Regions from separate parts of the Streptomyces sp. NPDC058620 genome, predicted to be linked through region 1. Evidence: riboswitches for the same ligand, from Rfam matches in the RefSeq annotation. Region 1 holds a riboswitch; each other region holds the start of a gene.
What was found. Region 1 has a riboswitch for cobalamin ahead of ACFWSK_RS25795 (CbtB-domain containing protein). Riboswitches for the same ligand answer to the same signal wherever they lie in the genome.

Region 1 (10,158 bases):
CGGCCTCGGCTACCTCAGTCTGGACCGGCCCTCCGGCACGCTCTCCGGCGGTGAGGCCCAGCGGGTGAAGATGGTGCGGCACCTCGGCTCCAGCCTGACGGATGTCACCTACGTGTTCGACGAGCCGACCATCGGCCTCCACCCCCACGACATCCAGCGGATGAACGCGTTGCTGCTGCGGCTGCGCGACAAGGGCAACACCGTGCTCGTCGTCGAGCACAAGCCCGAGGTGATCGCCATAGCGGACCATGTGGTCGATCTGGGACCGGGCGCGGGCACGGACGGCGGACACATCTGCTTCAGCGGAGACGTACCGGGGCTGCGCGCCTCCGGCACCCTGACCGGGCGGCATCTGGAACACCGGGCGGGCCTCCGGGACGCCGTGCGGAGACCGCACGGGCAGCTGTCCATCAAAGGCGCCGACAAGCACAACCTCCAGGACGTGAGCGTCGACATCCCGCTCGGTGTCCTGACCGTGGTCACTGGGGTCGCCGGATCGGGCAAGAGCTCACTGATCCACGGCAGCCTGCCCGCCGGGCAGGGCGTCGTGGTCGCCGACCAGTCGCCCATCCGTGGCTCGCGGCGCTCGAACCCGGCGACGTACACGGGACTGCTCAATCCGATCCGCACGGCCTTCGCCAAGGCCAACGGCGTCAAGCCGGCTCTCTTCAGCGCCAATTCGGAGGGTGCCTGCCCCAAGTGCAACGGCCTCGGGCTCATCTACACCGACCTCGCCATGATGGCGGGCGTGGCATCGGTGTGCGAGGAGTGCGAAGGCAAGCGGTTCACCCCCGAGGTCCTCACCTACACGCTGGACGGCAGGAACATCAGCGAGGTGCTGGGAATGTCGGTGGCGGAGGCCCGCGACTTCTTCCCTTCCGGCCAGGCGCACACCATCCTCGGGCGGCTGCGTGACGTCGGGCTCGGATACATCAGGCTCGGGCAGCCGCTCAACACGCTCTCGGGCGGGGAGCGCCAGCGCCTCAAGCTGGCCATCCACATGGCCGAGAAGGCGGCGACGTACGTACTCGACGAGCCGACCACCGGTCTGCACATGGCCGACGTGGACCAGTTGCTCGCGCTGCTCGACCGGCTGGTGGACGCGGGCAACACCGTGATCGTCATCGAGCACCACCAGGCGGTGATGGCCCATGCGGACTGGCTCATCGACCTCGGACCCGGGGCCGGGCACGACGGCGGCCGCGTGGTGTTCGAAGGGACGCCGGCAGACCTCGTCGCGACGGGGGACACCCTCACCGCCCGGCATCTGCGGGATTACGTCGCGGCCTGAGCCGTACGCCGGCGGCCCACACGCGGCCGCGCGGGCCCCGTTCTCCGTGCGGCCGCTCAAGGAAGATACCGGATATTCGGTGTATTCCCGTCCATATGGGTACGTGAAGAGGTATGAGCATTGGAAATCCCGACCCGGACCCGCGCAACACGCCCGGCCTGGAGCCCGGAGGGGGTGTCCCTACGGGCGACACGCCCCCGGGCGAAAGCAGCACGTCGGAGGCGGGGCCGTGGAACGAACCACCCAGGGGATGGGCGATGGGACCTCTCATCGCCATCCTTGCCCTCGCGGTGGTGGTGGCGGCCTTCTTCCTCGTCTACGCCATCCTCATATGACCTGTGCCGAACACCCGCCGTGTCCGTACGCTTGACCGTGTGTAGCGGGTGGACGACGGCGGGGCGGGTGCCGCAGGAGCACGATGGCCGGCGTGCGGCCGACGTCAGGGCCGGTAGCGCAACGGGTGGTCGTCGGGCACCTCGGTGAGTGCGATGCGGTGACCGTCCGGATCGGCGATCCACATCTCGATCAGACCCCAGGGCTCCCGCAGCGGTGCGCGAAGGACGTGGACGCCACGGCTCGCGAGTTCCTGGTACGCGGCCTCGCAGTCGGCCACCTGCATCCAGAGGCGGATGCTCGCGGTCGGCGGTTCGTCCGATCTTCCGGACAGCTCCAGGAAGCCACCGCCGAGAAAGTAGACCGTGCCGCGCTCCGGCCCGGTGCCGAACTCGCGGTACACGGCGAGACCGAGAGCTTCCCCGTAGAAATCCCGCGAGATCTGAGGGTCACGAGGTCGCAGCAACACCCGGCTGCTCAGTACATGCACCATGAACGTGACCCTACGCCGGTACCCGGCCGCCCCGACGGCTCTCCGCGCCGAGTTGTCCGTCGGCAACCCGGGCCGGTGGTCCGCACGCGGCCCGCTCGGCCGGAGGCCCGCCGACCCGACGAACCGGGAAGATCGAAAGCGTGGTCACGGTCACCCGTGAGACGGTAAATTCGAACGAACGCCGTACCTGTGGAACAGGCTCACGTATCCGCCGCGAGATCGGGAAACGCGTCCATGAGCTCTCCGAGCGACCCCGCCCAGTATCCGGTCCCGCACCCCGCGCACGGAGCGGGCCGGCTCCTCGCCGTCAGCGATCTGCATGTCGGAATCGCCGACAACCGGCCGATCGTCGAGTCGCTGCACCCGATGTCGGATGCGGACTGGCTCATCGTCGCGGGTGACGTGGCCGAGCAGGTGAAGGACGTGGCGTGGGCGCTGGAACTGCTCGCGAGCCGATTCGCCCACGTCGTGTGGACGCCGGGAAACCACGAACTTTGGACGATCGACAGGGACGCCGTGGCGCTTCGAGGCCAGGCGCGGTACGACCACCTCGTCGAGGTGTGCCGAGCGCTCGGCGTCTCCACACCCGAGGACCCCTTCCCCCGCTGGCCGGGGCCGGACGGGCCGGTGGCGGTCGCACCCGTCTTCGTTCTCTACGACTACACCTTCCGCGCCCCGGGCACGACGACCAAGGAGGAGTCCCTGGCTCGCGCCCACGAAGTGGGCGTCGTATGCACCGACGAGTTCGTGCTGCACCCCGACCCGTACGCCACCCGCGACGACTGGTGCCGGGCCCGGGTCGCGCAGACCGAGCAGCGGCTGGCCGCACACGACCCGGACATCCCCCTCGTGCTCGCCGGCCACTGGCCACTGGTGCGGGAACCCACATCCGTCATGTGGCACCCGGAGTTCGCCCAGTGGTGCGGCACCGAACTCACAGCCGACTGGCACCGCAGGTTCAACGTGGCGGCCGTTGTGTACGGCCATCTCCACATTCCCCGTACGACCTGGTACGACGGGGTGCGCTTCGAGGAAGTCTCGATCGGCTATCCCAGGGAGTGGCGCGAACTGGGCCACCCCCGTGGGCTGTTGCGGCAGATCCTGCCGTACGAGGACGGGGCCGGCACGCAGACCGGGACGCCGCCCGACGCGGACGGACCGGCGCCCGCCGGGCAGGGAGAGGCATCGTGATCGACCGGCTCCTCCCTCCGTACGTGGCCAGCGCGGCGACCTGTGAGGAGGACGCACCCGCCGGAACCCTGTTCCCGGAGGAAGAGGCACTGGTCGCCACGAGTGTGGCGAAACGGCGCCACGAATTCGCCGCGGCCCGCGCCTGCGCCCGCAGGGCGATGGCCGCTCTGGGCCTGCCGCCCGCTCCCGTACTGCGTGGTCACCGAGGAATGCCGCTGTGGCCCACCGGGTTCGTCGGCAGCATGACGCACTGCGACGGCTACCGTGCGGCAGCGCTGGCGAGGGCGGAGGACCTCCGTGGCCTGGGGGTCGATGCCGAACCCAACGCGCCGCTGCCCTCCGGCATATGGGAGATCGTCTCGCTCCCCTCGGAGCGGGAGCGGCTCCTGTCGCACGACGACTTGACGGGACGGAGAACCGGCACGGAGCCCGACGGGACCGGGGCCGTTCACTGGGACCGGCTGCTGTTCAGCGCCAAGGAGAGCGTGTTCAAGACGTGGTTCCCCCTCACCCGGACCGAACTCGACTTCACCGAAGCGGACATCACGTTCGTCCGTACGTCCGCGACCGCGGCCGGAGGAACATTCACCGCGACGCTGTTGCGGACCGCGCCCGGAATGCCTCCGGTGCTCACGGGCAGATGGCTGGTTCACGACGGCATCGCGGCCACGGCCATCACACTTCCCGCCTGACGGTCGTCCGGCTCAACACGTATCGGCCTCAAAGAGCCTGACCACACATCAGGTTCCAGCGCCCCTGGCGTCCGCTGAGTTCGGTGCGGGTCAAAGGAGGCACGTCGAGGCGCCAGAACGCCGACGAGGGCAGACCGAGTCCATGAACGATCGCGGCGCGTACGACGGCGGGCTCGACGACGGCGAGGACCCGGCCGCTGCCCTCCTCCAGACCGTCGAGCCAGCCGCCGACCCGGGCGGACAGGTTCGACAGCGACTCACCACCGTGGGGGGCCGCGTCCGGGTCGGCCAGCCAGGACGCCACGGCCTCGGGTTCGCTGTCGCTCACGTCGGACAGCCGCTTCCCGCGCCAGCGCCCCATGGCCCAGTCGGCGAGGGCGAGTTCGGACACGGGCTGAAGGCCGAGGACCTCGGCGGTCCGAAGGCAGCGCTCGGAGCCGCCGCTCAGGCACAGGTCCGCATCCGGTACGCCACCCGCGGCGGCACGCGCCCGACGTGTTCCGGCCTCGTCGAGGGGCGCGTCACCCTCGAACCGGGCCTCTCGCAGACCGGGATTCATCGCAGGCGAGATCAATATCACCCGTACCGTCAACGCGCTCTCCACTCCGTGAACCATGGCCTGTTCCGTACGTGACGTGTGGCCGTCGGGGCCCGTCGCCCTGCCGATTGCACCATGGCGGTGCCCAGCCGCAAGCGGTATGGTCACGACGACCATGACGACGGTGTGACGGAAGCCGGTGAGAATCCGGCACGGTCGCGCCACTGTGAACTCGTACCTGTACGGGAAGTCAGACCCGGCACTGTCGTCTGAGGCACCACGATCGGGACGCGTGTTCCCACAGGAGGTTCTGCCATGGCACAGTCTGCTGCCCCCGCCACCGGCGCACCCGCCATCACCCCCATCTCGCTGAAGGCCCTTGCCCCTTGGGCGGCGTTCTTCGGCATTCTCATGCTCGTCCTGCTGTACTTCGTCGGCGCCGAGCAGGGGGCCATCTCGGTCATCGCCGGTGAAGGCGTCCACGAGTGGGTCCACGACGGCCGGCACCTGCTCGGTTTCCCCTGCCACTGAGAACCCGATACGCAGGGGACAACCTCGTGAACTCCATCTCTGTCAGAGCTCTGCTCGTCCGCGGGATGCTGGCCGGCCTCGTGGCGGGCGCGCTCGCCCTCGTCGTCGCCTACTTCCTCGGTGAGTCCCAGGTGGACGCCGCCATCGCGCTGGAAGCGGCTCACCACCACGACCACGGCGGCGGCGAGGAACTCGTCAGCCGCACCATGCAGGCCACCGGCGGCCTCGCCACCGGCATCCTGGTGTTCGGCGTGGCGGTCGGCGGCATCGCCGCACTCGTCTTCTGCTACGCGCTCGGCCGCATCGGCGACTTCGGCCCCCGGGCCACAGCCGCTTTCGTCGCCGGTGCCGCGCTGCTGACGGTGTACGTCGTGCCGTTCCTGAAGTACCCGGCAAACCCGCCGGCCGTAGGTGATCCCGGCACCATCGGACAGCGCACGGCCCTCTTCTTCTTGATGGTCGCGCTGAGCGTGCTGCTGGCCGTCGCCGCCGTCATCATCGGCAAGCGGCTCGCACCCCGTCTGGGCAACTGGAACGCGTCGATCGCCGCGTTCGCCGGCTTCGTCCTTCTCATCGGACTCGCCTACGCCTTCCTGCCCTCGTTCAACGAGGTCGGCAAGGACTTCCCGGCCACGCTGCTCTGGCAGTTCCGGCTGTCCACGCTCGCCATCCAGGCGACGCTGTGGGGCTGCTTCGGTCTCGTCTTCGGATATCTGACCGAACGACTGCTGGAGCCTGAGGCGGACAGCTCGCGCGCGGGCACCGGAGCGGCGTCCCGGACTGCGGGGGCGGTGACCTGAGCGGTGGCAGGTGACCGGCCCACCGGTCCCTCGACACCCCTGACTGAGCCGTATCCGTTCGCTACGCAACCCGCCGGGCGCTGCCCGGCGGGTTGCGCGGTTCGTGGCGCCGGACGCCGGCAGGACGGCGGGCCGACGTGCCCTATGCGTCCTTGCCGGTCCAGTCGACCAGGTAGTGATGCAGTTGATCGTCCACCCCGACGAGCCGCATCCCGGCCGCTGTCATGACGCGGTGGGATCCGATGTTGTCGAGGTTCGCGTCGCCCCGCACGGATGCGACGCCTTGCGAGCGGGCGAACTCCAGCAGGGCGCGCAGCGCCTCGGAGGCGTACCCCTTCCCCCGGGCGCCGGGGGCCAGACCGTAGCCGATGGTCACCTGACCGTTCTCATCGGGTACGCCGTGAAATCCCAGCCCACCGATCACCTGTTCGTCCTCCCGCCGCCTGATCTCGAAGGAGCCGAACGGCCGGGGGTCCCCGGACGTCTCGCACGTGCTGAGGTAGCGGCGCGCACCGCCTTTGTCCCCGTCGGTGGGGTACCCCGGGGCCCACCGGGCGTCGGCCCCCGGTTCGCCCGCAACTATGTCCGCTGCTTCGGCGGGACTCATCAGGCGGAGCGTGAGGCGTGTCGTCACAAGGTCATCCATGACTGGCGGAGTATCACGGCGTGAGGGCTGAGCGCATCCGAATATGCGCGGCGGAGGACGGATGCCGGTGGGTTATCGCTGCTGGATAACATCGCTACCGACAGGAGGGTAGCGACGCTACGTTATTGGTGTTAGCGTTGATTACCCGGGGTGGCGCAGGCAGCCGTCCCCTCCAGCAGGGAGCAGCGTGATGAGTGAGCAGGCCACCCCCACCCGCCGCAGGGTCGCCGTCGTCACCGGCGGCTCGCGCGGCATCGGCCGCCAGAGCGCCGAACGGCTCGCGGCGGACGGCTTCGCCGTCGTCGTCAACTACGCGGGCAATCTCACCGAGGCCGAAGCCGCAGTCGCTGCCATCGTCGCCGAAGGCGGCGAGGCCTTCGCGTACCGGGCCGACGTGGCCGACGAAGTCGCTGTCACCGCCCTCTTCGACGCCGCCGAGGAAGCGTTCGGGGGAGTCGACGTGGTCGTCCACGCCGCAGGTGTGATGACGCTGGCCCCGCTGGTCGACACGGACCTGGACGCCCTGGACCGGATGCACCGAACCAACATCCGCGGCACCTTCGTCGTCGATCAGCAGGCAGCGCGGCGCCTGCGCGAGGGCGGGGCGATCATCAACTTCTCCAGCTCCGTGCTGTCCCTGTCCCTTCCCGGCTACAGCGCCTACGCAGCCACGAAGGGTGCCGTCGAGGCCATGACGCTGATCCTGGCCCGCGAGCTGCGCGGCCGGGACATCACTGTCAACGCGGTCGCGCCCGGACCGACCGCGACCGCCCTGTTCCTGGACGGCAAGGACGAGGAGACGGTGGCGCGGCTGGCAGCCCAGGCGCCGCTGGAGCGCTTGGGGACGCCGGAGGACATCGCCGAAGTCGTCTCCTTCCTCGCCGGCCCTGCCCGCTGGGTCAACGGCCAGGTCGTGCGTGCCAACGGCGGCATAGTCTGAGTCGACCGGCCCTGCTACCCACCCCCTCGACCGGGAGCACTGCCATGCATGGGACCTCCATGAACCGCCGACCTCGCTCCCGCCGATGCCGTCGTGAGGGTGGTCACCACCGAACACGGCAAGCGGCCCTTTCGGGTGGATGCCGACCCGGCGGGCGACCGCAGCGAGGAGGTCAGTGTCGTCGTCGGCCCTATCCGCGCGGAGTTCCTCACCCGCATCGGCATCGACGACCGGCTGACCCTCCGTTCCGGCGTCTGAATTGCGCCGGGCGCCGCTTGATAGCGTCCGTCCGATGAGTACACGAGCGCGCATTCTCGAGGTGGCGGCCGAGTTGGTCGCGGAGTCCCCGGACGGCGATGTCTCCACGCGTGCCGTGTGTGAGGCCGCCCAGGTGGGGCCCCCCGCCCTGTACCGGCATTTCGGCGACAAGGAAGGCCTGCTGTCGGCCGTCGTCGACCACGGCTTCGACGCGTACCTGGCGACCAAGCGGGAGCGCGGCGAGTCCACGGACCCGGTGGAGGATCTCCGTCATGGCTGGGACAGTCATGTGGACTTCGCCCTGCGCAATCCGAACCTGTACCGGCTGATGAACTCGCCCGCGATGCGCACCCCGCCGGCCTCGGCGCTGGAGTCGCACCGGATTCTCACTCGTGACCTGGAGCGGGCGGCGGAGCGGGGCAGGCTGCTGGTCGCTCCCGAACTGGCGGCCCAGGTGATCATGTCTGCCAACGTGGGCGTGGCGCTGATGCTGGTGGCCCGCCCGGGGACCTTCTCCGACCCCACGGCATCGCGGCGAGTGCGCGACGCGGTACACGCCGCGGTCCTGACGCCGGACGAAGCCGGCGGTGCGCCGGTGGGTGCGGCGGCCCCTACCGCCGCAGTCCCTTCCACCGCCGCCACCTTGAGTGCTCTGCTGCGGCAGTCCCACGGGGCAGGGCTCAGTACGGCGGAGGCGGCCTTGATGACGGAATGGCTGGACCGTGTCTCCAACACACAGGGCGGCCCGGAGCCGAAGCCCCGGGCCTGAGCGGGCGGACCCCGAGCGCCGTCACCGACGACCCGGGGTCGCTTCGCGGTACGGCGTTACGACGCTTCCGGCCCGAAATCCCCGGTCAGCGCCGCCGCCATCCGCAGATGGGGCACGGCCTCCGCATGCCGGCCCTGCCGCTCCAGGGTCCGGCCCAGCATCAGCTGCGCGTAGTCCTCGACGGGGTCGCGCTCCAGCACGGCACGCAGCTCCGCCTCGGCCTTGCCGAGGCGCGCCGAGTGGTAGTAGGCGCGGGCCAGCAGCAGTCGCGGAGCGACCTGCTCCGGTACCTCATCGACCAGCCCGCCCAGGATGCGGGCGGCGGTCAGGTACTCCTTCGCGTCGAAGAACATCTGCGCACGGTCCCAGCGTTCGGCGGCTGTGCCGAACTCGTAGTAGGTGTCGTTCACTGGTCCTCCTTGGCGGGGCCGTTGGCGGATCCGGTCCGCGGTCTCCGCGGTGTCCGTTCGGGTGCGTCAACACAGCATAATGATTGAATATTCCACTAAACTTTCGGCGTGGGGGTGGGCACTACGGGTCCCTGCGGGAATAGGTTGAGCGCCATGAGTAATCTCGATCGCCAGGCCACACCCTCCGTCTGCGGAGGACGGGGCTTCGTCGTCGCCGAGCCGGTACGCGAACTACTCGCTCCGCGCCGTGTCCAGTTGGGCGAATCCACCGAGGTCCGCAGGCTGCTGCCGAATCTGGGCCGCCGGATGGTCGGCGCCTGGGCTTTCGTGGACCACTACGGCCCCGACGACATCGCCGACGAGCCCGGGATGCAGGTGCCGCCGCACCCGCACATGGGTCTGCAGACGGTCAGTTGGCTGCATGACGGCGAGGTCCTGCACCGCGACAGCGTGGGCAGCCTCCAGGCGATCCGCCCCCGCGAGCTGGGCCTGATGACCTCGGGCAAGGCGATCAGCCACTCCGAGGAGAGCCCGAAGCCCCACGCCAGGTACCTCCACGGCGCGCAGCTCTGGGTCGCACTGCCCGAAGCGCATCGGAACGTCGATCCGCACTTCCAGCACCACACCAACCTTCCCACGGTCACCGCGCCGGGCCTCGTCGCGACCGTGATCCTCGGAGAACTCGACGGCGCCGCCTCGCCCGGCACCACGTACACCCCGATCATCGGCGCCGACCTGGCCCTGACGAGCGGCGCCGAGGCCCGCGTACCCCTCGACCCCGACTTCGAGTACGCCGTCCTGTCGATGTCCGGCGAGGCGGAGGTCGACGGGGTCCCCGTACTGCCGGGCTCCATGCTCTACCTAGGCTGCGGCCGCACCGAACTGCCCCTGCGCGCCCTCTCGGACGCCGGGCTCATGCTGCTCGGCGGCGAGCCCTTCGCCGAGGAGATCGTGATGTGGTGGAACTTCATCGGGCGGTCCCACGAGGAAATCGCACAGGCACGTGCAGACTGGGCGGCCGGTGCCCGGTTCGGGGAAGTGCATGGCTACGACGGAGGCCGGCTCCCCGCTCCTGAACTGCCACCTGTGGCGCTGAAACCGCGGGGAAGGGTGCGCTGAGCTGCGCTGATGTGGCCGGGTCCGGGCGGGCCCTGGTCGCGGCAGCTCGGTCCCATACTCAGAAGCGGAATCGGTCCAGCGCTTCTCCGGAAGCCTCCGCCGCACGTGCCCAGGATTCCAAAGTGTGGTCGTGCGCGAGCAGCTTTA
Region 2 (10,158 bases), on a different contig from region 1:
GGATACCAGCAACCCCCCGCCCACCGCGGAAACGTACGACGAGTACTGCCTGTGGGGCTGGGACTTGGTCTTTAATGGTTTAGACCAGTACCGGGAGCTTGGCCTAGACCTTTAGGGGTGTCAAGGGTGTATAAGAAGTGCACTCGCGTCCGTTATCGGACCGACACCTAGGAGAGGGCGACGACCCGTGACCGGACCGTGCCACCATGTGAGCCGCGATAGACGGAGGAGCCGGTGACGGCAGCAACGCAGCAGGCGGGAAGGCGGGCCATGGGTGCCGACGGGGGCAGTACGGAGAACGAGACCGGTGCGGGTACGCGTACGGCACGCGTACCGAAGTACTACCGGCTCAAGCGCCATCTGCTCGACATGACCGACACCTTGCCGCCCGGCACCCCAGTACCCCCCGAGCGGACCCTGGCCGCCGAGTTCGACACCTCGCGCACCACGGTGCGCCAGGCGCTCCAGGAACTGGTCGTCGAGGGCCGGTTGGAGCGCATCCAGGGCAAGGGAACCTTCGTCGCCAAACCGAAGGTCTCCCAGGCGCTCCAGCTGACCTCGTACACCGAGGACATGCGGGCCCAGGGGCTGGAACCCACTTCCCAGCTACTGGACATCGGATACATCACGGCCGACGACGCGCTCGCCGGCCTGCTCGACATCACCGCGGGCGGCCGGGTGCTGCGGATCGAGCGGCTGCGCCTCGCCAGCGGTGAGCCGATGGCGATCGAGACCACCCACCTTTCGGCCAAACGCTTTCCCGCGCTGCGCCGTTCACTGGTGAAGTACACCTCGCTCTACACCGCGCTCGCCGAGGTGTACGACGTCCGGCTGGCCGAGGCCGAGGAGACGATCGAGACCTCGCTCGCCACCCCGCGCGAGGCCGGACTGCTGGGTACGGACGTCGGCCTGCCGATGCTGATGCTGTCCCGGCATTCGATCGACGGACACGGCGAACCGGTGGAGTGGGTGCGCTCGGTGTACCGCGGCGACCGCTACAAGTTCGTGGCCCGCCTGAAGCGGCCCACCGACTGAGCCACCGCTCCACCCGTCGCGACCACCTCGTCCGTCGCGACCGCACGACGAACGGCCCCCGTGGAATCACCTCTCCCACGGGGGCCGTTCGCTGTGCACGAGAAGGCGAGGGGCGTGAACCGGACCATGGCTTCGCTCGTGAGTCTCACCGAGACATCACCGTTGCACTACCGCAATGCGGACAGGGGGTGACGCTGGACGGACCCCTCGCCTAGATTTCGTGCGCATTACACCGGTGACCAGCGAGGGGACGGAGCACCACATGCCCGAAAACACCGCCGAAAAACGACCAACGATCACACCCGTGCGGGTGGTTATCGCCCTCTGTCTCATCGCGCCGTTCGTGGCGATGCTCTGGGTGAGCTCGTACGCGAAGGTCGATCCGACCTTTATCGGCATCCCGTTCTTCTACTGGTACCAGATGCTCTGGGTCGTCATCTCGACCGCGCTGACGATGATCGCTTACACGCTGTGGCAGCGTGACCAGCGCGCCCGCAAGGGAGGTGCGTCAGCATGAAGGACGGCGTCAACGGCGTAGCACTCGCCGTGTTCATCTTCTTCTTCGTGGCCGTCACGGTCATCGGCTTCATGGCCGCCCGCTGGCGGAAGGCCGAGAACGAGAACAGCCTGGACGAATGGGGGCTGGGCGGACGGTCGTTCGGCACCTGGGTCACCTGGTTCCTGCTCGGCGGCGACCTCTACACGGCGTACACCTTCGTCGCCGTCCCCGCGGCGATCTACGCGGCGGGAGCGGCAGGCTTCTTCGCCGTCCCCTACACGATCCTCGTCTACCCGCTGATCTTCACGTTCCTGCCGCGTCTGTGGTCGGTGTCGCACAAGCACGGGTACGTCACCACCTCGGACTTCGTCCGGGGCCGCTTCGGCTCGAAGGGGCTCTCACTGGCGGTCGCCCTCACCGGCATCCTCGCCACGATGCCGTACATCGCGCTCCAGCTCGTCGGCATCCAGGCGGTGCTGGACGTGATGGGCGTCGGCGGTGGCGAGACGACGCACTGGTTCATCAGGGACCTGCCGCTGCTGATCGCGTTCGCGGTGCTCGCCGCGTACACCTACTCCTCGGGCCTGCGGGCGCCCGCGCTGATCGCGTTCGTCAAGGACGGGCTGATCTACCTGGTCATCGCCGTGGCGATCATCTACATCCCGATCAAGCTGGGCGGCTTCGACGACATCTTCGCCAAGGCGAGCGAGGCGTTCTCCCAGACCAACGAGGCGACCGGCAAGCCGCGCGGTGCGCTCGTCCCGGGTGAGATGGGCCAGTGGGGCTACGCCACCCTGGCGCTGGGTTCGGCGCTCGCGCTCTTCATGTATCCGCACTCGATCACGGCGACGCTCTCCAGCCGCAGCCGCGACGTGATCCGCCGCAACACCACGATCCTGCCGCTGTACTCGCTGATGCTGGGCCTGCTGGCGCTGCTCGGCTTCATGGCCATCGCGGCCGGGGTCAAGGTCGACAACGGACAGCTGGCGATCCCTCAGCTGTTCGAGAACATGTTCCCCGACTGGTTCGCGGGCGTCGCCTTCGCCGCGATCGGCATCGGCGCGCTGGTCCCGGCGGCCATCATGTCGATCGCCGCGGCGAACCTCTTCACCCGGAACATCTACAAGGACTTCCTGAAGCCCGACGCGACCCCGGCGCAGGAGACCAAGGTCTCCAAGCTGGTCTCGCTCCTGGTGAAGGTGGGTGCGCTCGCCTTCGTCCTCACGATGGACAAGACGGTCGCGATCAACTTCCAGCTGCTCGGCGGGATCTGGATCCTCCAGACGATGCCTGCGCTGGTCGGCGGTCTCTTCACCCGGTGGTTCCACCGCTGGGCCCTGATCGCCGGCTGGGCGGTCGGCATGCTGTACGGGACGGTCGCCGCGTACGGCGTGGCCAGCCCGACGCAGAAGCACTTCGGCGGCTCCTCGAAGGAGATCCCGGGCATCGGCGAGATCGGTTACATCGGTCTCACCGCGTTCGTCCTGAACGTGGTGGTCGTGGTCGTCCTCACCTTCGTCCTCAACGCGCTGAAGGCACCGGCCGGGATCGACGAGACCTCCCCGTCCGACTACACGGCGGACGCGGGCGACCCGGGCGTCAAGACGGTGCTCCCGCCCGCCACGGTGGGTGCGCCGGGCGGCCACTGACTATGACGGCACCCTGACAGCACTCCGGCCGGGCTCCGGACACACGACACAACATGTGGGGGCTGCCTCGACGGGCAGCCCCCACATGTATGCTCATGCTCGCTGTCGCCGCAGGGGAATCCGGTGCGAATCCGGAACTGTCCCGCAACGGTGTGATCGGTGTGCTTTTGCACATCCGAAGTCCGAAGACCTGTCGGCAGCGCGCCCGGCTCGACCGAACCGGGCGCAGAGACGTCCGGGCCTCGCGGATGGGCCGGTGGACGCCGCACGCAGTGCTGCCGCCTCCGGGCCCCACGCTGCCCGGCTGCCCCCGTTCCCCGCCGGCCCCGAGCCGAGCGAGGGAGAGCACCGCGGTGACCATCGCGCCAGCCGATCCGGTTTCAGCAGCAGAGTCCGCCGAGAAGAACCGGTCCGCCGGGACCGCAACGTCCACGGACGCCCCGGGGACCGCACTGCTGCGGACCCTCACCGACCTCACGGCGGATCTGCCCGACACCGACCCCGGCCGTGTCGCCGCCGCCGCGCTGCGCGGCCGCAATGCCCAGTCGGACGAGGCGGAGCTGCGCTCGCTGGCCACCGAGGCCGCCGCGGGCCTCATCTCCGAGGACCCCGCCTACTCCCGGCTCGCCGCCCGCCTCCTCACCCGCACCATCGCGGACGAGGCGTCAGGCCAGGGCGCGGTCTCCTTCTCCGCCTCCGTCGCCGTCGGCCACCGCGAGGGCCTGATCGCGGACCGCACCGCCCAGTTCGTCCGGGTCCACGCCTCCCGGCTCGACGCCCTGGTCGGCGCCTCGCTCGTGGGCGGCGCCGACGACCGGTTCGGCTACTTCGGACTGCGGACCCTCTACAGCCGCTATCTGCTGCGCCACCCGCTGACCCGCGAGGTGATCGAGACCCCGCAGCACTTCATGCTGCGCGTCGCGTCCGGTCTCGCGGAGGACGACACCCCGGAGGCGCTGGACGAGGTCGCCGCGCTGTACGGCCTGATGAGCCGGCTCGACTATCTCCCCTCCTCCCCCACGCTCTTCAACTCCGGCACGCGGCACCCGCAGATGTCCTCCTGCTATCTGCTGGACTCGCCGCTGGACGAGCTCGACTCGATCTACGACCGCTACCACCAGGTGGCCCGGCTCTCCAAGCACGCGGGCGGCATCGGCCTCTCGTACTCCCGTATCCGCGCCCGCGGTTCACTGATCCGCGGCACCAACGGGCACTCCAACGGGATCGTGCCGTTCCTCAAGACGCTGGACGCCTCGGTCGCCGCCGTCAACCAGGGCGGCCGCCGCAAGGGCGCCGCGGCCGTCTACCTGGAGACCTGGCACGCGGACATCGAGGAGTTCCTGGAGCTGCGCGACAACACGGGCGAGGACCAGCGGCGTACGCACAACCTCAACCTGGCGCACTGGATTCCGGACGAGTTCATGCGCCGCGTCGACGCGGACGGCCAGTGGTCGCTGTTCTCGCCCGCCGACGTGCCCGAGCTGGTCGACCTGTGGGGCGACGACTTCGACACGGCGTACCGCGCCGCCGAGGCGGCGGGGCTGGCCCGCAAGACGATGCCGGCACGGGACCTGTACGGCCGCATGATGCGTACGCTCGCGCAGACCGGTCAGGGCTGGATGACGTTCAAGGACGCCTCCAACCGCACGGCCAACCAGACCGCCGAGCCGGGCCGCGTGGTCCACTCCTCGAACCTGTGCACCGAGATCCTCGAAGTCACGGACGACGGCGAGACGGCCGTCTGCAACCTCGGTTCGGTCAACCTAGGCGCGTTCGTGGCCGACGGCGACATCGACTGGGAGCGCCTGGACTCCACGGTCCGCACCGCCGTGACCTTCCTCGACCGGGTCGTCGACATCAACTTCTACCCGACCGAACAGGCCGGCCGGTCCAACGCGCGCTGGCGTCCGGTGGGCCTGGGCGCGATGGGCCTCCAGGACGTCTTCTTCCAGCTGCGCCTGCCGTTCGACTCCCCCGAGGCGCGGGCGCTGTCCACGAAGATCTCCGAGCGGATCATGCTCGCCGCGTACGAGGCGTCCTGCGATCTCGCCGAGCGCTCCGGCCCCCTCCCCGCCTGGTCGCAGACCCGCACCGCCCGCGGTGTGCTGCACCCCGACCACTACGGCACCGAGCTGAACTGGCCGGAGCGCTGGGACGCCCTGCGCGCCCGGATCGCGACGACCGGAATGCGCAACTCGCTGCTGCTGGCCATCGCCCCGACGGCGACGATCGCCTCGATCGCCGGGGTGTACGAGTGCATCGAGCCGCAGGTCTCCAACCTCTTCAAGCGCGAGACGCTCAGCGGTGAGTTCCTCCAGGTCAACGCCTACCTGGTCGACGAGCTGAAGAAGCTCGGCGTGTGGGACGCGCGGACCCGGGAGGCGCTGCGCGAGGCGAGCGGTTCCGTGCAGGGCTTCGCCTGGATCCCCGAGGAGGTACGGGCGCTGTACCGCACGGCGTGGGAGATCCCGCAGCGCGGCCTGATCGACATGGCCGCGGCGCGTACGCCGTTCCTCGACCAGAGCCAGTCGCTGAACCTGTTCCTGGAGACGCCGACGATCGGCAAGCTCTCCTCGATGTACGCGTACGCCTGGAAGCAGGGGCTGAAGACGACGTACTACCTGCGCTCGCGCCCGGCGACCCGGATCGCCCGCGCGGCGTCGGCCGCCCCCGTCCCCGTACAGGCGGCCGCCCCCGACGCGGACGCGATCGCCTGCTCCCTCGAAAACCCCGAGTCCTGCGAGGCCTGCCAGTAATGAGCTCCACCGAGACCAAGAACCTGCTCGACCCGGGCTTCGAACTGACCCTGCGGCCCATGCGCTACCCGGACTTCTACGAGCGCTACCGCGACGCGATCAAGAACACCTGGACGGTGGAGGAGGTCGACCTCCACTCCGACGTCGCCGATCTGGCGAAGCTGTCGCCCGGCGAGCAGCACATGATCGGGCGGCTCGTCGCGTTCTTCGCGACGGGGGACTCGATCGTCTCCAACAACCTCGTACTGACGCTGTACAAGCACATCAACTCGCCCGAGGCGCGGCTGTATCTGTCCCGGCAGCTCTTCGAGGAGGCCGTTCACGTCCAGTTCTATCTGACGCTGCTCGACACCTACCTGCCCGACCCGGACGACCGCGCGGCGGCGTTCGACGCGGTCGAGGAGATTCCCTCGATCCGGGAGAAGGCGCAGTTCTGCTTCAAGTGGATCAACGAGGTCGAGAAGCTCGACCGGCTGGAGACGAAGGCCGACCGCCGTCGTTTCCTGCTGAACCTGATCTGCTTCGCGGCGTGCATCGAGGGGCTGTTCTTCTACGGCGCCTTCGCGTACGTGTACTGGTTCCGCTCCCGAGGTCTGCTCCACGGCCTCGCCACGGGGACCAACTGGGTCTTCCGTGACGAGACCATGCACATGAACTTCGCGTTCGAGGTCGTGGACACGGTCCGCAAGGAGGAGCCGGATCTCTTCGACGACGCCCTCCAGCAGCAGGTCACCGACATGCTGAGGGAGGCTGTCGAGGCGGAGCTGCAGTTCGGCCGCGACCTCTGCGGCGAGGGCCTGCCGGGAATGAACACCGAGTCGATGCGCCAGTACCTGGAGTGTGTAGCCGACCAGCGCCTCACCCGCCTCGGTTTCGCCCCGCTGTACGGCTCCGAGAACCCGTTCTCGTTCATGGAGCTCCAGGGCGTCCAGGAGCTGACGAACTTCTTCGAGCGCAGGCCGTCCGCGTACCAGGTGGCCGTGGAGGGCTCCGTCGGCTTCGACGACGACTTCTAGACCCGGGCCCAGGAGCCGATGGAGGGGCGCCGTGTGGCCGCGACCGGCCGTGCGGCGCCTTCGGCCTGCGGCGGTTCGGCTCCCTGGTTCCGTTCCGGCGCCCGCAGCTCGCGGTCGATGCGCCGTTCGCGGGCGAGGCCGACCAGTGCGGGCAGCAGGACGAGGACGAAAAGAGCGGCTATGCCCGTGTAGTTCATGAATGTGTTCATGCCTCTACTGTCGTCCCTCCGGACAGAATCCGGCAGTGGCAGGACTGTCACACACCATCGAATTACTGCCACACTGTCGCCATGTCCAAGCTGAACAACGTCGCCGTCCTCCTGCTCGACGAGGTACACCCCTTCGAACTCGGCGTGCTGTGCGAGGTCTTCGGGCTCGACCGCAGCGAAGCGGGCCTGCCCGTACACGACTTCGCGGTGGTCTCCGCGGAGGGGCCGGTCCTGCGGACCCACGCCGGATTCACGATCAGCACCCCGTACGGCCTCGACCGGCTGGACGAGGCCGACCTCATCGCCGTCCCCGCGGGCAGCCATTTCGCGGACCGGACTTATCCCGAGGAGGCTCTCGACTCCCTGCGCCGGGCCGTGGACCGCGGCGCCCGCGTGCTGAGCGTCTGCTCCGGCGCGTACGTGCTCGGCGCGGCCGGACTGCTGGACGGGCGCCGCTGCACCACCCACTGGCGCCACGCGGCCGAACTGGCCCGCCGTTTCCCCCTGGCCGTCGTCGAGCCCGACGTGCTGTATGTGGACGACGGCCCGGTCATCAGCTCCGCGGGCACGGCAGCGGGCATCGACGCCTCGCTCCACCTCGTGCGGCAGGCGCACGGGCAGGAGGTCGCCAACGCGGTCGCCCGCCGTATGGTCGTGCCGCCGCACCGCGACGGCGGGCAGGCGCAGTACATCGAGCGCCCGCTGCCCCGGGCCGCGTGCGACACGGTCGGCGAGACGCTCGCCTGGATGGAACGCAATCTCGACCAGGAGCTGACCGTCGAGCAGCTCGCCGGTCTGGCCCACATGTCGCCGCGCACCTTCGCACGCCGCTTCCAGCAGGAGACGGGGACCACGCCGTACCGCTGGCTGCTGCGCCAACGGGTGCTCCTGGCCCAGCGCTTGCTGGAGAGCTCCGACGAGACCATGGACACGATCGCCGCCCGGACCGGCTTCGGTACCGCGGCGGCGCTCCGCCACCAGTTCGTGCGCTCGCTCGACACCACTCCGCACGCCTACCGCCGGACCTTCCGCGGCCCGGCCGCGGTGCCCGAGGTGGCCTGAGACTCCCAGGACGCACGATGCCCCGCCCGGATTCCTCCCGGGCGGGGCTCCTGTGCGACCGGTCGTGACGCGGCTCAGATTCCGCAGCTCGACGCCGACCAGAAGCGGCTGGGCCCCTGGTTGACGTGGACGTGGTCACCGTGACCGGCGTAGCCCGGGCCGAGAATCCCGTTGAAGCCGTGGTTACGGGCCTGCTTGGCGAGGGTGCACAGCGAGTGCGGCCCCGAGCCGAGGTCGACGGCGTCACCGTACAGATGGCGGCTGTTCGAGGCTCCGCCGACCGCGGAGTTGCAGGAGTAGGACCGGAAGCCGCTGGTCACACGGATGGAGGCGTCACCGAGCGCGTGCCGGAGCGCCTCCAGCTTCCACATCGAGCTCAGGGCATTGGCCCTGGCCGTGCCCGCGGCGACCGCTCCGCCCGCCCAGGTGCTGTTGCAGTTGTTGAGCTCGGGGTACGTGAAGTGGATCGGGGTGCAGTCGTCGTCCTGGAGCGCGTACAGCTTGGACTGGGTGGCGGGACCGGCGACGCCGTCCGCGGCGAGGCCGTAGGCGGCCTGGAACCGCTGGACCGCCGCGGTGGTGGCCGGGCCGTACGAACCGTCGATGGCGAGGACGGCGTTGTATCCGGGGTATCCGGCCACCCGGATCTGGAGCTGGGTGACATCGTTGCCGGTGGCGCCCTGGGAAAGTGTCCTGGTCCAGGTGAAGCAGCCGTCGGCCTGTGCGGGGCCGGCGGTCAGTACGGCTCCGCCTATTGCGAAAGCCATGGCCATGACAATGCTGAGCATGGCGTGTGCGGTGCGTCTGAGCATGGGGAGCTCCCTACCACGGTGAGGTGTTGGGGGTGAGACTGTCGGACGAGTCGACGCGCGTCAACTATGCCTGGAGAAACAGTGGTTGACCGTCACCCCACCCGGTACACGGACGGGGCCCCGCCGCCGGCCGTACCGGCGACAGGGCCCCGTCCACGGAGCGTGAGCGGTCAGTCGTTGGGGACGACCTCGTAGCGCGGCGTGCCCTCGGCCATCTGCCGCAGCGCGTCCTTGCGGTCCCGCTTCGAGAGCCGGTCGATGTACAGGTAGCCGTACAGGTGGTCCGTCTCGTGCTGGAGGCAGCGTGCGAAGTAGCCGTTGCCCCGCACCCTGACCGGGTTGCCCTTCGCGTCCTGCCCGCGCACCACCGCGTAATCGGGGCGGGCGAGCGCGGCGTACGCCGTCGGCACGGAGAGGCAGCCCTCGTTGGAGTCGTCCAGGACGCGCTCCTGGGGCGGCAGCTCCTCGAGCACCGGGTTGCAGATCGCACCGACGTGCCGCACACCGTCGTCGTCCATGCAGTCGTAGACGAAGACCTTGAGGTCCACGCCGATCTGGTTGGCGGCCAGGCCCACGCCCTCCGCCGTCCGCTGGCTGGCGAACATGTCGTCGATCAGCCGGGCCAGCTCGTCGTCGAACGCGGTGACGTCCTTGCACTCCTTGTGGAGCACCGGGTTGCCCACGACCGTGACCGGCCGCGAGGTACCGCGCTCGCGGTACGCCGCCTCACGTGCCTCGCAGTCCTCGGTGTCGACGAGGAAACCCTCGTCGTCGACGCTGATCTGCTCGTCCGTCTCCTGCTGCGCCATGTCCGCCGTACGCCTTCCTGCAAACCTGAAACCCGTGAACCCCGGGATAACCGGCACCGGAATTCGGTGCCCGTACAGCCTACGGGCACCGCTCAGCAGACTTCTTCGAGATCCCGCCACTCACGGCTGTCCGGGCTGTCCGCGACCCAGCCGTCCAGCAGCCCGCGCACCAGCCCCGCCGGTGCCGCGAGACCGCATTCGCGCTCCGGCACCCAGAGGTCACCGGCCGTGCGGTGGCCCAGCGGACCCGGGTGGCCCGGCTCGCTGTGGTCGTGCGGATCGAGGTGCTCGCCGTCGCCCTCGTCGCTCTC
Region 3 (10,158 bases), on a different contig from region 1:
CTGGTTCCGATGGCGGCGGTCAGAGGTGCCGTCCCGCCGGAGAGCAGGGTCACGAGCTGGTGCAGCACCTCCTCGTCGCTCAGCTGCGCAGGGTGTTCCATCAGACGCGTCGTCAGGTCCGCCGCCGGGCGGCGCCGCTTGAGGGCGATCAGCTCGGTGAGCGCACCTCCCAGCACCTCGTCGGCCCCGGGAGTGCCCTCGAAGATGCCGCTGATCCCGGCGATCACGCGGTCACCGATCTCGGGCGGGCAGCCGAACAGGTCGCTGAACACCAGCAGCGGCAGCGGCTGCGCGTACTCCGACATCAGCTCCGCCTGGCCGCGGGGCTCGGAACTGAAGCGGCTGATCAGGTAGTCGGCCGACTGCTGCGTCTGCCTGACGAGCTGGAGCTCGTTGACCGTGGCGAGGCTGTCCGTGACCGCCTGGCGCAGCCGGGCATGCGCGGCACCGTCACTGAAGAGCGCGTTGGGGCGGTAACTCATCATCGGCAGGGCCGGGCTGTCCGCGGGGACGCGCCCCTCGTTCAGCGCGTTCCAGCGGCGGGAGTCGCGGACGAAGGACGCGGGGTTCTGCAGGACGTACAAGGCGGCGTCATAGCTGGTGATCAGTTCCACCTGGACATCCGGAGCGATGTCCACGGGGGAGCTCGGGCCGAACGAACGCAGATGCGCGTAGTGGCCGTCGGGGTCGGCTCCGAACGAGGGGCCGTACAGCTGGACGTTCCCGTGTGCGGGGCATCCGGGCGGTATCTCCTGGGCGTCAAGCGGCTGTTGCATTCCGGCGCTCTCCTAGCCGAGTTGGGACATGAGATGTGTGACGAGCGTGATGAGTGCCTGCGCCGAGGTGGTCTCGTCGCGTACGTCGCACTTCACTACGGGGGTGTCGGCCGTCAGATTCAGTGCCTCGCGGACTTCGTCGAGCGGGTAGTCCGTGGTGCCCTCGAAGTGATTGACGCCGATGGCATACGTCAGACCGAAGCTCTCGACCAGGTCGAGGACGGGGAAGGACTCGTGCAGCCGCTCGGGGTCGACGAGGACGAGCGCGCCGAGGGCGCCCCGGGACAGCTCCTCCCACATCTCCTTGAAACGTTCCTGACCGGGCGTTCCGAAGAGGTAGAGGACCAGCGTGTCACTGAGGGTGAGGCGGCCGAAGTCCATGGCCACCGTGGTGGTCTTCTTGTGAGGTGTGCCCGACAGGTCGTCGAAACCCTCGCTGGCCTCGGTGATCTCCTCTTCGGTGCGCAGTGGCTCGATCTCGGAGAGACTTCCGATGCAGGTGGTCTTCCCGACCCCGAAGTGCCCCACTATGAGGATCTTCACCGCATGGGAGACATCTGGATCCAGGTACACGCGTTACGCTCCGAATCGGTTCTTCAGGCCTTCGAGTACGGCGCTGACCAGTTCTCTGTCGACACGTTCGGCGCGCGGTATCGGCCTTCTCACGAGGATGAGACTGTCCTCCTCCAACTGCGCCAGCAGGATGCGCACGATGCCCAGCGGCAGGTGCGTATGGCCGGCCACCTCGGCCACGGACAGGAAGCCATCGGTGACCAGATCCATGACCTGGCCCGCTTCCGGAGAGAGCGTGCGCGCCGCGGCCGACGCGTCCTGCGCCGCCATGACGAGCGTGGTGTGCTCGTACTCGTGGTCCGGGGGCAGCGCCCGTCCGTTCGTGATCACGAAGAGGGGAACTAACGGGGACGTCAGTTCCAGCTCGAGCTCGGGTTCGTCAGGCATGGCCTGCTCCCTGTCCTTGCGCTGCCGATGTGGTCAGTTTGGGGATCACTTCGTGCAGGCGCGTGGTGAACTCCTCGATGTCGCAGTCGTGCTCGGCGGCGGCAGCCAGGAAGGCCCCGGTACCCGCCGCGATCAGGAAGATCCAGCCGTGCTGGAACTCGATGACCGTCTGCCGCCACTCGGCGTCCTCCAGGACACCCGCGAACTGCGAGGTGACCCTGCTGTAGGCGTGGATGCCGGTCATGGCGGCGGAGATCGTGTCCGCCAGGTCCCTGTTCAGCCCGCTGGTCGCCCCGCGGGGCAGACCGTCGGCCCCCAGCAGTACGGCGTGACGGGCGCCCCGCACCTCGGAGATCACCTGGTCGAGGTCGGCGAGCACGAAACCCGGGGCGCCGGTGTTCTCACGCCGGGCCGGGCCGGTGCCGCGCGTTCCGGCGTCGTCATCCGTGTTCACCCGCGGCGGCGAGGTGAGGTTGTTGCCCAGCCGGGCGACCAGGCGGTGCATACGGAAGGAGATCTGCTGCATGTCCACATCGGGCGCCGCGGCGGCGGCCAGGTAGGCCCCCTGCCCCGCGCCGATCAGGAAGCTCCAGCCGTGGGAGAACTCGATGATCGTCTGATTCCACTGCCGGTCCTCCTCGGGCCCGGCGAAGTGGGCCGTGGCCCGGCTGAGTGACTGCATCCCCGCCATGGCGGCGGAGATGGTACGCACCTCCTTCTCGGCCAGGCCCTCCGTGGCCCCACGAGGAAGGCCGTCCGCGGACAGCAGGACGGCGTGCCGTGCACGGGGCACGTTGTGCACGATGTCCTCGAGCATCCACGACAGGTCGGCGGTCATGCGTCTTCGGACCCTTCGAGCGACGTGGCATCTAGGTTGCGGCCTGACAGCGTGCCGCGCTGAAAGGCCCCCAGGCTGCGCCCGGAGGCGCGGCCGGTCTCCTGGGGAGCCTGTGACACCGGCCGGGTCTCCTCCGGATCGGGCACGCTCGCGATGGGTGCCTGGCGCGCTCCGCGCTTCGGCAGACCGTGTGTCGTGCGCGTCGTCCCGGTCTGTGGCCGTTCGGCACGCAGGATGCTGCTCACGGGGGCCTCCTGGGCCGGCGGCGTCTCCTCCATGGTCCACAGCTCCTCGGGCAGCAGGACGACGGCCCGTACGCCGCCGTACCGGGAGACTCCGGTGACATCCACCTTGAAGCCGTACTGACGCGCGATCAGGCCGATCACCGGGAAGCCGAACTTCGGCTGGTTCCCGAGTTGTGACAGCCGGGGGACGACATCCCCGGACAGCAGCTCGGTGGCCCGCTGCCGGTCCTCGTCGTTCATGCTGACACCGGCGTCGTCGATGACGATGCACAGGTTGTTCTGGACCCGCTGGAACGTCACCTCGATCGGGGCGTCCTGCTGGGAGAAGCTGGCAGCGTTGTCAAGCAGTTCGGCCACGGCGAGGGCCACGGGGGCGACCGCGGACGCCTTCAGCGCGAGACCGGTCTGCTGCATGATGGCGACCCGGTGGAAGTTGCGTATCTGCCCCTGGGCGCTGCGCACCACGTCGTACACGCTGGCGGGCCTGTTGCGGCGGCCGAGCGGCGCACCGCACATGACCGCGATGCCCTGGGCCTTGCGCGCCATCTGGGCGTTGGCGTGGTTCACCTCCAGCAGGTCGCTGAGCACGGCGTGACCGCCGTACGTCCGCTGAATCCCGTCCAGGAGTGTCGTCTGCTCCGCCGCGAGACTCTGCAGGAAGCTGGCGGCGCCCTTGAGGACCGCCTTGGTGTTCTCCTCCGCCGCCTCCTTGGCCTCCCGGAGGGTCCGGTCCTGCTCGCTCCTGAACCTCTGCAACTCGGCACGCGAAACGTGCAGTTGACTGTCGGACGTGTGGAGCTGGCGCCTCAGCTCGGCCTCGGTCTGTTGCTTCTTCGCCCCTAGGGCTCTATTGCGGGCGGCGAGTGCCACGACCGCGACGACGGCTGTCGCCGCCACCGCGACCAAGCACCACACAAGTGCATCTCGAATCATGGAAACCTTCCCGGGCGCATGGCAGGCGGACGGCGACCGGTGCACCTCGCGAGGAGCCGCGGTACAGCCGCTCGGGCGCTGCCCGCGGCCGCTGTCGCGTGGAACAGGCCGCCGATCGCAAATCAGCATCTGAATCCAGTGGATCAAGATCACAGATGCCCGGATGCTATCACCGGAATCTTCCCTTCAATCGAGACAGGTCATGGTCCCGATATCGGCCAACACGCCCTGCAAGCAAGCATGTTGAGAAGGGCGTTCGCCTCCGTCCCCGACCGGTAGCCACGACTGTGCCCCCGGCCCCCGGAGTTGCTGAAGCGCCTTCACAAGAGGAGTGCCAATCTCTCACATGCGCTTGCGCGTTCGACAACCGGTGTCTCCGGAGGTAGCTGTTTCTCGCCCCTCGGGTGACGCCGGTGCGGGCAGCGGACGGCCGGTCGGCCGCTTCCTGCTCCTGCTGGTGTACCCGCGGGAGAGCGGCACGCGAATTCCTGGGGCCGGTCCGGCACGAGGACGTACCGGAAGGCGGCCGAGAATTTTCCGCAGGGTCACCTTGGCGAAGACGGTCACGCCGAAGGTGCCGCCGGGAAGGCGCCGGTCGTGCCGGTCTCGTCCTGGCCGCCCGGACAGGGGGTGGGCCTGTTCGCGCCGGGGTTGCCGGAGACGGCTGTGCCGAACTTCGAACTGTCGGCGACCGTGCCGCCGAAGGTGTTGCTGATCCAGTCCCCGACGAGGAACCCATGCCCTCCCTTCAGGCCCGGCGGGCGCGGCGGCACCGGCCGGAATCAGGGGCTGCGCAGTGAAGCGGGCACGGTCGGTTCGGGCAGGGTGCGGAACAGCAGCCAGCTCAGCGCGGGCATCAGGGCCAGGGGTGCCAGCGCGGTCCGCAGGGACGTCGCGTCGGCGATGCTGCCGATGAGGGGACTCACCAGACCACCGATGCTGACGGTCAGACCGAGCGTGATCCCGCCGGCCGTGCCCACGCGCGAGGGCAGATAGTCCTGCGCGAGCGTGACCTGCAGCGAGAACGGGACGTACAGGCCGGCCGATGTCAGGGCGACGAACACGTAGAACGCCGGGCCCGGTACGAGGACGAGGCCCGCGACGGAGCCGGAAGCGAGCAGGTACGACCAGCGCGCGACGGTGACCCGGTCCCACCGGTCGGCCAGCGCGCCGCCCAGCACGGACCCGGCCGCACCGCCGAGATAGAGCACGAACAGCGCCGCGGTGCCCGCCGTCCCACTGCCGCCCATGCGCTCCGTGGCGTAGAGCGAGAGGAAGGTGCTCAGGCCGATGAAGACGACCGACCGGCACACCACGGCCAGTGACAGTCTCACGAACGACGCCCGGTCGTCGGGCCCGGCCGCCACCGCCGTACCGCCTCCGTCGGACCGGCGCCGCTCCAGCGCCCTGAGCACCGGCACACACAGGGAGACGCCGACCAGCGCGGGCAGTACCAGGAGCGGTGTCAGGCGCAGACCGCCGACGGAGACGACGGCGGTGACCAGGAGTGGGGCCGCCGCGAAGCCGAGGTTGCCGCCCAACGAGAACCAGCCCATCCCGCTGTGACTGCCCCGGCTGACGATCCGGGCCACCCGGGCGGACTCGGGGTGGTAGGCGGCCACGCCCACCCCGGACACCGCCACGAACACCAGGGTCAGCGCGTACGAGCCGCTCACCCCGCTCAGCGCGATTCCGAGACCGCCCAGCAGTGTGCTGACGGGCAGCAGCCAGGGCATCGGCCAACGGTCGGTGAGGACACCGAACACCGGCTGTGCCACGGACGAGAGCAGGGAGGCGGCGAGCACGATGCCCGAGACGGCCGCATAGCTGTAGGCGCGCTCCGCGACGAAGAACGGCACCAGGGACGCCACGGCGCCCTGGTAGACGTCGACGCAGGCATGCCCGACGGACAACAGTGTGAGGGACGGTTTTCTTCGCACCCCGTCATGATCGGATCCCGGCACCGTGTCGCACTTCCGATAATCTGCCAGGCAATGACGAACATCCGCCACACGTCGGTCGCCCCGACCCGCACCCAGCGGATGGCGCCCGGCGCCGCGATAGATGCCCACCGGCACGACGACCACCAAATCGTCTACGCCGGACGCGGAGTGCTGGCCGTCACCACCGACGCGGGCTCGTGGGTCGCCCCGGCCACCCGCGCCATCTGGATCCCCGCCGGCACCGTGCATGCCCACCAGGCCCACGGCGAACTCGAACTGCACCTCGTGGGGCTGCCCAGGACGGAGAACCCGCTCGCCCTGGACACGCCGACCGTGCTCGCCGTGGGCCCCCTGCTGCGCGAACTGATCGTCGCCCATACCCGCCCCCCGGGCGCCGACAGCCCCGAACGGGCCCGACTGCGCGCGGTGTTGCTCGACCAGCTGCGAGCCTCGCCCCAGGAGCCGCTGCACCTGCCCACACCGACCGTGCCGCTGCTGCGGACGCTGTGCGACATCCTGTGCGCCGATCCGGCGGACGGCCGTACCCTCGCCGAACTGGGCCGTGAGGTGGGAGCGAGCGACCGCACGCTGTCCCGGCTGTTCCGCAGCGACCTCGGCATGACGTTCCCGCAGTGGCGCACCCAGTCGCGGCTCCACCACGCACTGGTCCTGCTGGCCTGTCACACGCCCGTCACCGCGGTCGCGCACCTCTGCGGCTGGTCTTCCGCCAGCGCCTTCATCGACGTCTTCCGCCGCGCCTTCGGCCACACGCCGGGCACACATCCCAGGGGCTGAGCGCCGGGAGCCCGGTCGCACCACGTGGACCGCGGGTAGTGCCTTGTTCCCGACGTAGCCGAACCGTTCCGCGCTAAGCTGCATGCGCCCCGCGGGGGAAGTCCGGTCGAAGTCCGGCGCTGACCCGCAACGGTAGGCGGAGCCCACACAGGTCTCCGTAAGCCCGATTTCCCGCGGTGGTGATGGCTCCTGTCAATTCGCCGTGGACTGCGAGAGGTGCTGCGCAGGGGCCCCGAGTCCCGGGCTGCTCCTTTGGAACGTAGGCGCACGGCCCGAGGCGAAAGCGACCCGCCCGTGGCCACATCGCTCGAACGCATACCCGCCGCACCGCTGCTCGCCGCCCCCACCGGCGCCGGGCCCGCGCCCCCCAAGCGCGTCTCACTGCCACTGCTCCTGACCTGCCTGGGCATCGCGCTCCCGGTCTCCCTCGTCCTCGGCGCCGGAACCGGGGCCTCGGGGCTCTCCTGGGGAGAGGTGGTGCGCCATCTCTGGGCCGGGCTGACGGGCGGAACCATCGCCCCCGACCAGGTCGCGGCCTACACCATCGTCTGGGAACTGCGCTTCCCGCGAGCCGTCCTGGCTGCCGTCGTGGGGGCGGGCCTTTCGGCCATCGGCGTCGCCGTGCAGGCCATGGTCCGCAACGCCCTGGCCGACCCGTTCGTCCTCGGTATCTCCTCCGGCGCGGCCGTCGGCGCCAACGCCGTCCTCATCTTCGGCGCGTTCGGCGCCTTCGGCATCTGGGCCCTGTCGTCGGCGGCCTTCGTCTCCGCCCTCCTGGCCATGGTGCTGGTGTACGCCATCGCCCGCACCGATCGCGGCCTGACCCCGCTGCGGCTCGTACTGACGGGCACCGCGATGTACTACGGCTTCTCGGCCGTGACCACGTTCATGGTGTTCGCGGCCGAGCGCGGCGAGGCGGCCCGCTCCGCGATGATGTGGATGCTCGGCAGCCTCGGCGGAGCCACCTGGGCATCCGTGCCGATCGCCGCGACCGCCGTGTTCGCCGGCCTCGCCCACCTCGCATGGTCGGCGCGCCGGCTGAACGCCCTCGCCATGGGCGACGAGACCGCCGCAGCGCTGGGCGTGGACGCGGGAAGGCTGCGCAAGGAGCTCTTCCTCGTCTCCGCGGCCGTCACGGGGGCCGTCGTCGCGGTGAGCGGTGCGATCGGCTTCGTCGGCCTGATGGTCCCGCACGCCGCACGGATGCTGGTCGGCGCGGACCACCGCCGGCTCCTCGCCGTCGCACCGCTCGCCGGCGCCGTCCTGCTGATCTGGGTGGACATCCTCTCCCGTGTGGTGCTCGCACCGGCCGAACTGCCCGTGGGCGTACTGACCGCGGTCATCGGTGTTCCCTGCTTCGTCCTGCTCATGCGCCGCCGCTCCTACACGTTCGGAGGCGCGTGATGCGGATCGACATCGATGAACTGACGGTCGAGATCGCCGGCGCGCGACTCGTCGACGACGTCACACTGCGCGCCGGTACAGGGCAGTTCGTCGGCCTCGTCGGGCCCAACGGCAGCGGAAAGTCCACCTTGCTGCGGTGCGTCTACCGAGCCCTGCGCCCCTCGGCCGGCACCGTCCGGCTCGGCGAGGACGACCTTTCCGCGATGAGCGCGCGCGAGAGCGCCCGCCGGCTGGCCGCGCTTCCCCAGGAGGCGGTCACCGAGTTCGATTTCACGGTCGCCGAGGTCGTGGCGATGGGGCGGCTGCCGCACCAGCGGTCCATGGCCCGGACCACCGAGGAGGACCGGCGTACGTGCGAGGCCGCGCTGGCGGGAGTCGGCGCCGGCCACCTCACCGATCGCGGCTTCCTCACCCTTTCCGGCGGTGAGAAGCAGCGTGTGCTGATCGCCCGCGCGCTGGCCCAGCAGCCCCGGGTCCTGGTCCTCGACGAACCCACCAACCACCTGGACATCGCACAACAGTTGGAGGTGCTGGCCCTGGTGCGCGAGAGCGGGCTGACCGTTCTCACCGCGCTGCACGATCTCAACCTCGCCGCACTCCACTGCGATCTCATCCACGTCATCGACGGCGGCCGGATCGTCGCTTCCGGCCCTCCGCACGACGTCCTCACACCCGATTTGCTGGCCGAGGTCTTCGGCGTACGGGCGCACCGCGTACCGCACCCGGAGACCGGCGCGATCCAGCTGCTCTTCGACCGTCTCCTCGCCGCGTAACCGATGTCCCAAGGAGTCCCCGTCACCATGACGAACCCCGTACGACCCGCCGCACTCGCGCTCGCCGTCGCCCTGGCCCTCACCGGCTGCGGAGCGGAGGTCGCCTCACAGGGCGACCGGAAGGGCGGCTCCGGAGCCGCCGGCAGCCACTATCCGGTGACGGTCGAGAACTGCGGTGAGAGGAAGACCTACGAGAAGGCCCCGCAACGCGTGGTCACCAACGACGTCGGCATCACCGAGATCATGTTCGCGCTCGGTCTCGAGGACCACATGGCGGGATACGTCATGCCCGACGACAAGGGCGATCTCACCTCCGTGCCCTGGAAGGGCGGTTACCAGAAGACCGAGTGGCTCTCCAAGGAGACCATCAACAAGGAACTGGTCCTCGACGCCCGTGCCGACCTGGTCTTCGCGGGCTGGAACTACGGCTTCAACGAGGGGGAGGGCTTCACCCCTGCCGAACTGCAGCGCGTGGGCATCGGCTCCTACCTGCTGAGCGAGTCCTGCCGCAACGGGCAGGGCAAGGCGCGCGGGGTGATGGCGCCGCTCGACGCGCTCTACACCGACCTGCGCAATCTGGGGCGGATATTCGATGTCGAGGACCGGGCCGACACCCTCATCGCGTCGTTCCGGAAGCAGGTCGCCGCAGCACAGGCGAAGGCCGCCGAGGGAACCGACCGCCCGCGCGTCTTCCTCTACGACGACGGGCAGGACAAGCCGCTGACCTCCGGCGCGTTCGCGGGGCCCCACGACATCATCACCAAGGCGGGCGGGGACCACATCATGAAGGACCTCAAGGACAGCTGGACGACGGTGGGCTGGGAGACGGTTGTCGACCGCGACCCCGAGGTGATCGTGATCAATGACTACGGCGACACCAGCGCGGACCAGAAGCGGAAGTTCCTGAAGTCCTACAAGCCGCTCGCCAACGTCTCGGCGATCAAGAACGACCGGATCGTCGTCCTCGACTACGTGGACCTGGTGGAGAGCCCGCGCAATCCCGCAGCCATCAGCTCCCTGGCCGCCGAGCTGAGGAAGTTCGCCTCGTGACCCGGGGCCCGGCGCTCGGACAGGGGAGAGCCCGGCCGCCCCGAAGGAGACGTTGAAGCGGTCGCACCAGAGGGTGACGCCGCTTGAGCGGTCACTGCCGCTCGTCGGCTCCGGCTGTCGGCCCACCGCCACCCACCGGCGCACAGGCACCGATGGGTGGCGGAGACACGGGCGTCAGGCGCTGATGTCGTGGAGGACGAACTCCTCCCAGGCGCCGGTGATGTCGGCGGAGCGGGCGCGCAGTACGTACTGCAGCGATCCGGTGTAGCTGTTCTCCATGGTGACGAACAGCCCGTTCAGCGTGGACTGGAGCGCCCAGTGGCCCAGGTCCTCGTTGTAGTACACGACGAACCGCTCCCAGCCGCCCGCACTGGTGGAGCGGGCCCGCAGCTCGTTCTGGGCGCTGCCGGTGAAGTTCTTCTCGACCGCCACGTAGAGGTT

Region 2: linked by a shared signal. The riboswitch ahead of ACFWSK_RS10985 (ribonucleoside-diphosphate reductase subunit alpha) and the one ahead of ACFWSK_RS25795 (CbtB-domain containing protein) in region 1 are both predicted to bind cobalamin.
Region 3: linked by a shared signal. The riboswitch ahead of ACFWSK_RS00395 (FecCD family ABC transporter permease) and the one ahead of ACFWSK_RS25795 (CbtB-domain containing protein) in region 1 are both predicted to bind cobalamin.

Annotation. Positions count from the first base shown of each region.
Region 1 is NZ_JBHXQO010000033.1:44,462-54,619, reverse strand. Features, by position in the region: gene ACFWSK_RS25825 (ATP-binding cassette domain-containing protein) at 1-1,291, shown strand, start outside; gene ACFWSK_RS25820 (DUF6480 family protein) at 1,405-1,626, shown strand; gene ACFWSK_RS25815 (VOC family protein) at 1,731-2,117, opposite strand; gene ACFWSK_RS25810 (metallophosphoesterase family protein) at 2,352-3,308, shown strand; gene ACFWSK_RS25805 (4'-phosphopantetheinyl transferase) at 3,305-4,000, shown strand; gene ACFWSK_RS25800 (histidine phosphatase family protein) at 4,029-4,616, opposite strand; adenosylcobalamin (AdoCbl) riboswitch at 4,703-4,850, shown strand; gene ACFWSK_RS25795 (CbtB-domain containing protein) at 4,854-5,069, shown strand; gene ACFWSK_RS25790 (CbtA family protein) at 5,096-5,869, shown strand; gene ACFWSK_RS25785 (GNAT family N-acetyltransferase) at 6,012-6,515, opposite strand; gene ACFWSK_RS25780 (SDR family oxidoreductase) at 6,706-7,455, shown strand; gene ACFWSK_RS25775 (short-chain dehydrogenase/reductase) at 7,555-7,713, shown strand; gene ACFWSK_RS25770 (TetR/AcrR family transcriptional regulator) at 7,748-8,482, shown strand; gene ACFWSK_RS25765 (tetratricopeptide repeat protein) at 8,539-8,892, opposite strand; gene ACFWSK_RS25760 (pirin family protein) at 9,046-10,011, shown strand.
Region 2 is NZ_JBHXQO010000008.1:14,090-24,247, reverse strand. Features, by position in the region: gene ACFWSK_RS11000 (GntR family transcriptional regulator) at 271-1,035, shown strand; gene ACFWSK_RS10995 (DUF3311 domain-containing protein) at 1,298-1,552, shown strand; gene mctP (monocarboxylate uptake permease MctP) at 1,549-3,183, shown strand; cobalamin riboswitch at 3,260-3,396, shown strand; gene ACFWSK_RS10985 (ribonucleoside-diphosphate reductase subunit alpha) at 3,537-5,939, shown strand; gene ACFWSK_RS10980 (ribonucleotide-diphosphate reductase subunit beta) at 5,939-6,955, shown strand; gene ACFWSK_RS10975 (hypothetical protein) at 6,952-7,164, opposite strand; gene ACFWSK_RS10970 (GlxA family transcriptional regulator) at 7,246-8,226, shown strand; gene ACFWSK_RS10965 (D-Ala-D-Ala carboxypeptidase family metallohydrolase) at 8,301-9,038, opposite strand; gene def (peptide deformylase) at 9,209-9,847, opposite strand; gene ACFWSK_RS10955 (tetratricopeptide repeat protein) at 9,940-10,158, opposite strand, start outside.
Region 3 is NZ_JBHXQO010000001.1:82,581-92,738, forward strand. Features, by position in the region: gene ACFWSK_RS00355 (cytochrome P450) at 1-776, opposite strand, end outside; gene ACFWSK_RS00360 (ATP/GTP-binding protein) at 789-1,349, opposite strand; gene ACFWSK_RS00365 (DUF742 domain-containing protein) at 1,353-1,736, opposite strand; gene ACFWSK_RS00370 (roadblock/LC7 domain-containing protein) at 1,729-2,574, opposite strand; gene ACFWSK_RS00375 (ATP-binding protein) at 2,571-3,752, opposite strand; gene ACFWSK_RS00380 (hypothetical protein) at 4,316-4,525, opposite strand; gene ACFWSK_RS00385 (MFS transporter) at 4,535-5,692, opposite strand; gene ACFWSK_RS00390 (AraC family transcriptional regulator) at 5,747-6,490, shown strand; cobalamin riboswitch at 6,537-6,684, shown strand; gene ACFWSK_RS00395 (FecCD family ABC transporter permease) at 6,785-7,894, shown strand; gene ACFWSK_RS00400 (ABC transporter ATP-binding protein) at 7,894-8,667, shown strand; gene ACFWSK_RS00405 (ABC transporter substrate-binding protein) at 8,695-9,717, shown strand; gene ACFWSK_RS00410 (hypothetical protein) at 9,892-10,158, opposite strand, start outside.